Linked DNA regions of Actinoallomurus bryophytorum. The protein of the gene in region 1 interacts with the protein of each later gene in a pairwise test. Links are inferred from orthologs where the notes say so. Each region holds a gene or a part of one and is shown on either strand. Other genes may lie near its edges.

Region 1 (2,805 bases):
CTCGTCGGGGTCGGAGCCGGCCGGGACTCGGGCGGCGGCGAGCCGGCCGCCTGGGACGGCGGCGAAACCGGCGCGGGCGGTACGGGCGGCGGAGCCGTCGGTGAGGGTGACGGAGAGGGCGGGAGCACCGAGTCGCGCGGGTTGCGTTTGGGCGGGGCCACCACCACGCCGACGACATCGAGCGAGGTGAAGTGCACGTAGGGGGTCACGAAGGCGGTGCGGGTCAGCGATCCGGGAGTGCGCTCGATCTTGGTGACGGTGCCGATCGGGACGCCGGGGACGTACGGCCGGTCGCCCTGGGAGCCGAACGAGACGATGCGCTGTCCCGGCTCCATGACCACGGTCGAGTCGAGAAGCTGGAACTTCAGCGCCGAACCGCCGCGCCGCCCGGCCCCCTGCACGATGCCGATCTCGCCGGAGTTCTCCAGTCTCCCGCCGATCGAGGACGCGGCGTCGGTGGCGAGCATCACCGTCGAGGTGGACGGCCCGACCTGGGTGACACGGCCGACCAGCCCGTCGCCGGACAGCACGGTCATGTTCGGCCGGACGCCGTTGCCGCTGCCGACGTCGAGGGAGACGGTGTCCTCCAGGCCCTCTCCGGAGGAGATGACCTCGGCCGGGACGATGCGGTAGCCGCCGAGCCCGGACGTGCCGAGGAGGCGGCTGAGCTCGTCGGCGCGTTTGCGGTCGGTCTGCCCGGTCCGCAGCTGCTGCCGGAGCTGCTGGTTCTCGCGTTCGAGCCGGTTGATGCGGCGGTGCGCGCCGGGCGCGCCGGTGAACGTGTGGAACGCACCGGCGACCGGGCGCACGACCGCGGTGGCGCCCTGCTCGATCGGGCCGAAGATGGCCTCGCCGAAGCCGCGCAGCGCGCTCAGCGGCGAGTTGTCGCCACCGCGGTAGTCCACGGTGATCATCGCGAGCGAGACGAGCAGCAGGACACCGAGCACGGCGCGAGTTCGCCGGGTGTCGTTCACCGGCCGGACGCCCCTCTAACGCCTGGGTTCGGGTACGAGGACCTGCCGAAGTGCCTCGAAGTCCTCGACGCACTTGCCTGAACCGAGCACGACCGAGTCGAGCGGGTTGTCGACCATGTGGATCGGCATGCCGGTCTCTTCGCGGAGACGCTCATCGATGTTCTTCAGCAGCGCGCCACCGCCGGTCAAGGCGATGCCGCGGTCCATGATGTCGCCGGAGAGCTCGGGCGGGCACTTGTCCAACGTGGTCTTGACCGCGTCGACCACGGTGTTGACCGGCTCCTCGATCGCGCGGCGTATCTCCTCGGCGGAGATCACGACGGTCTTCGGCAGGCCGCTCACGAGATCGCGACCGCGGATCTCGGCGTGCGGCTCGTCCTCGAACGGGTACGCGGACCCGATCGCCATCTTGATCTCTTCGGAGGTGCGCTCCCCCAGCATGAGGGAGTACTCCTTCTTCGCGTAGGAGATGATCGCCTGGTCGAGCTCGTCTCCGCCGACGCGGATCGACTGGCTCGTCACGATGCCGCCGAGCGAGATGATCGCGACCTCGGTGGTGCCACCGCCGATGTCGACGACCATGTTGCCGGTCGGCTCGTGCACCGGGAGCCCGGCGCCGATCGCGGCGGCCATCGGCTCTTCGATGATGTAGACGCGCCTGGCTCCGGCCTGGTAGCCGGCCTCCTTCACCGCGCGCTGCTCCACCCCGGTGATCCCGCTGGGCACGGCCACGACGATCCGCGGTTTGGCGAAATGTCGTCGTTTATGCACTTTTTGGATGAAATAGCGCAACATGCGTTCGGTCACGTCGAAGTCGGCGATCACGCCGTCCTTCAGCGGACGCACCGCGACGATGTTGCCCGGCGTACGGCCGATCATCCGCTTGGCTTCGATACCGACGGCGACGATCTTGCCCGTGTTCGTGTTGATCGCCACGACAGAGGGCTCGTTGAGCACGATGCCGCGACCGCGGACGTAGACCAACGTGTTCGCCGTACCTAGATCTACCGCCATGTCGCGGCCGAGGAACGACAGCTTGTTACCCATGAAGAAAGGCAGCCCTTCGAGATTGGCGGGCGTGCAGGAGCGCATTGTCATGGTAACTCGGAACACGCCAGTTGATGCAGGACCAATCGGCGCGCGTCGCCGATCGGTTGTGCTCCGGTCAGGGCCCGGTCATGGTAAAACAAACGCGCGGACCGGAGTCGCTCCGGCCCGCGCGTGTTCACGCCGACGTCAGAAAAGGTTCGGGAAGAAGAGCTTGATCTCACGCTCGGCGGAGTAGGTGGAGTCGGAGCCGTGCACGATGTTCTCCTGGATCTCCAGCGCGTGGTCGCCACGGACCGTGCCGGGCCCGGCGGCCACCGGGTCGGTCGCGCCGGCCAGCCCGCGGAACGCCTCGATCGCACGCGGTCCCTCGACCACCATGGCGACGAGCGGACCACCCGTGATGAACTCCACCAGCGAGCCGAAGAACGGCTTTTCGCGGTGCTCCTCGTAGTGGGTCTCGGCGACGTCGCGCTCGAGCGTGCGAAGCTCCAGCGCGACGAGCTTCAGGCCCTTGCGCTCGATGCGCGCGATCACGTCGCCGACAAGCCCCCGGCGTACGCCGTCGGGCTTGACGAGGATGAGGGTGCGTTCGGACACGGGTGGTTCTCCTAGCGTCATGGATTGCGGTCGTCGGCGGGGGGCCGCGCCTTCGCCGCCTGGAACACGGCCGTGTCGCGCTGGATCCGCGGCGATCGCGGCCGGGCCTCCGCGTGTGGCTGCGATCCTACCCGCCCCATCCGGCCCGCAGGGCGGCCCCGCCGGTGTCCGGAGCCGCGGCGAT
Region 2 (2,923 bases), 5.5 Mb from region 1 along the record:
CCGGCCACGGTGCGCATCGTGGTACGCGAGCGCACCCCGATCGCCGCCGTCCAGGACGACAACCGCTTTCTCCAGATCGACCGGTACGGCGTGACCGTCCTCACATCGGCGGCGCGCCCGAGAGGTCTTCCGTCACTCACCGTCGCGAATCCCGTGCCGTCGGATCCGTCCCTGCGCGCCGGGCTCGCGGTGATCCAGGCCCTGCCGCCGTGGATCTCCCACCGGGTCGCGAGCGTCGAGGCGCCGACGCCGGAAGCGGTGACGTTGCGGCTCAAGGAGGGGGTCGCCATCGTCTGGGGTGCCCCGGAACGCACGCCGGACAAGCTACGGTTGCTCTACGGATTGCTGAGCACCACTCCGCGACGCGGCATCAAGACCATCGACGTGAGTTCGCCCGAGGTCGTCACCACCGAGTAGCGGTGAACCCCCTGGGCACGCCACACTGGGTCGGCCGCGTGACGGGGGAGTTCGGAGCGTGGCAACCGATGAAAATCAGGATGAGTGGGATGTCGCGCGACACGCCGATCGGCTCGGGGCCGGGTTAGTTGACCCTGCAGTGGTGCGCCCCTACTGTCCGTATCAGCCTTAGGTTGACATAACTCTAAGTCTCAACTTGAGGGTGAGGGTTCCGGCCCTGTAGGAGAAACGTGACGGCCGTCCGTACGGGCGGTCGCAGATCATAACGACAGAGCGAGCGGAAGGGCCCCTCGTTGTGGCAGCACCGCAGAATTACCTAGCGGTCATCAAGGTCGTCGGCATCGGCGGCGGCGGTGTCAATGCCGTCAACCGCATGATCGAAGAGGGCCTCAAGGGTGTCGAGTTCATCGCGATCAACACCGACGCCCAAGCGCTGCTCATGAGTGATGCCGACGTCAAGCTCGACGTCGGCCGCGAGCTCACCCGCGGGCTCGGCGCTGGGGCCAACCCCGATGTGGGCCGTAAGGCCGCCGAGGATCACCGCGAAGAGATCGAAGAGGTGCTCAAGGGCGCCGACATGGTCTTCGTGACCGCAGGCGAGGGTGGCGGCACCGGCACGGGCGGCGCGCCCGTGGTGGCCAGCATCGCCCGTTCGCTCGGCGCGCTCACCATAGGTGTGGTGACCCGCCCGTTCAGCTTCGAGGGCAAGCGGCGCGCCATGCAGGCCGAGGCCGGCATCGAGACGCTGCGCGACGAGGTCGACACGCTCATCGTCATTCCCAACGACCGGCTGCTGTCGATCTCCGATCGTCAGGTCAGCGTGCTCGACGCCTTCAAGGCGGCCGACCAGGTGCTGCTCTCCGGTGTTCAGGGCATCACCGACCTGATCACCACGCCGGGTCTGATCAACCTCGACTTCGCCGACGTCAAGTCGGTCATGTCCGGAGCCGGTTCGGCCCTCATGGGCATCGGGTCGGCCCGTGGCGACGACCGCTCGGTCGCCGCGGCCGAGATGGCGATCTCCAGCCCGCTGCTGGAGGCCAGCATCGACGGCGCCCACGGCGTACTGCTGTCCATCTCCGGTGGGTCCGATCTCGGTCTGTTCGAGATCAACGAGGCGGCGCAGCTGGTGTCCAACGCGGCGGCGTCCGACGCCAACATCATCTTCGGCGCGGTCATCGACGACGCGCTCGGCGACGAGGTGCGCGTCACGGTGATCGCGGCGGGCTTCGACGAGGTCCAGTCCGAGGGCAGGTCCGGGCCACCCGCCGAGTCCAAGCGCAGTGCCCCATCACGGCCGCCCGTCGCCGCGCCGCCGGTGGCGACGCCCCAGGCGGCGCCCCGCCCGATCGTCCCGCCGCAGGCGCCCGCGCCGCCACGGGTCACGCCGGTGCCCGCGCCGAGCCCGCAGCGCGGCTCGGAGTCGGCCGATGACGACCACAAGTCATCGCCTCCGAAGTCCGACCAGGCCAAGCCGCAGGAGACCAAGGCCGAGCCGGCACGGGCCGAAAAGTCCGACGAACAATCGCGCGACTCCGGAGGCACGGCTCCGCCACGCTCCGCCTCGAATGAGGCCGTCGCGGGCCCTAAGGTGCCGCGGCCGGCGACCGAGCCGACCGCGGCGCGCCTGAACACCGACGCGGCTCGCCGCCGTCCCGTCGTCTTCGACGAGGACGACGATCTGGACGTGCCGGACTTCCTCAAGTAGTGACGGTTCCCCGCCGGCCCGGTGCCGGCGCCCGCGGGGACGCGTCTCCGTCTCCCGCGAAGAGTGAAGAGGCATGAGCCGCATACAGGACCTCGCCGCGAATCTGGCGGCCGTGCGCGAACGCATCTCGAAGGCGTGTGACGCGGCCGGCCGCTCTCCCGGCGAAGTCACCCTGGTGGCGGTCACCAAGACCTTTCCCGCCTCGGACGTACGCCTCCTGGCCGAGCTCGGCATCACCGACGTCGCCGAGAACCGCGACCAGGAGGCGGCCGCGAAGACCACGGAGTGCCGCGACCTGGATCTGACCTGGCATTTCGTCGGGCAGCTTCAGACCAACAAGGCCCGTTCGGTGGTCTCCTACGCCGACGTCGTCCACTCTGTCGACCGGGCGCGGCTCGTCAAGGCGCTGTCGCGGGCGGCCGTCGACGCGGAGCGTTCGGTGCGCTGCCTCATCCAGGTCTCACTCGACGAGGCGGCGCCGGACGAAGAGGGCCGGGGCGGCGTACACCCGGACGGAGTGCTCGCGCTCGCGGACGCGCTCGACGCCGCGGACGCGCTCGCACTCGGCGGCGTCATGGCGGTGGCTCCGCTCGGCGCGGACCCGGCCCCGGCATTCGCCCGGCTGGCAGAGATCTCCCATTCTCTTCGCGCCGCGTATCCCGCCGCCAAAACGGTCTCGGCGGGCATGAGCGGAGATATGGAACAGGCCATCGTGAGTGGCGCGACACACGTCCGTGTTGGTACGGCGTTGCTCGGAGGCCGACGGGCAATCGTCAGGTAATGTCCCCACAGTGGACC

The links. Proteins that work in one complex are often made in the same cells at the same time.
Region 2: the proteins of FB559_RS25725 (region 1) and ftsZ interact in binary tests that used the Escherichia coli proteins (3 or more experiments, as listed by UniProt). The link is inferred for Actinoallomurus bryophytorum from one-to-one orthologs.

Annotation. Positions count from the first base shown.
Region 1 is NZ_VFOZ01000001.1:5,485,855-5,488,659, reverse strand. What follows is about bases 6-2,801. They hold FB559_RS25725 (rod shape-determining protein), read right to left. Parts: upstream 2,022-2,801; coding sequence 990-2,021; downstream 6-989. Other genes in these bases: FB559_RS25715 (hypothetical protein), read right to left, coding at 2,749-2,801; ndk (nucleoside-diphosphate kinase), read right to left, coding at 2,211-2,642; mreC (rod shape-determining protein MreC), read right to left, coding at 6-974. In the rest of the region: more of mreC, read right to left, coding at 1-5; more of FB559_RS25715, read right to left, coding at 2,802-2,805. UniProt on the Escherichia coli protein: Forms membrane-associated dynamic filaments that are essential for cell shape determination. Acts by regulating cell wall synthesis and cell elongation, and thus cell shape.
Region 2 is NZ_VFOZ01000001.1:11,370-14,292, reverse strand. What follows is about bases 5-2,918. They hold ftsZ (cell division protein FtsZ), read left to right. Parts: upstream 5-712; coding sequence 713-2,125; downstream 2,126-2,918. Other genes in these bases: FB559_RS00055 (YggS family pyridoxal phosphate-dependent enzyme), read left to right, coding at 2,199-2,906; FB559_RS00065 (cell division protein FtsQ/DivIB), read left to right, coding at 5-417. In the rest of the region: more of FB559_RS00065, read left to right, coding at 1-4. UniProt on the Escherichia coli protein: Essential cell division protein that forms a contractile ring structure (Z ring) at the future cell division site. The regulation of the ring assembly controls the timing and the location of cell division.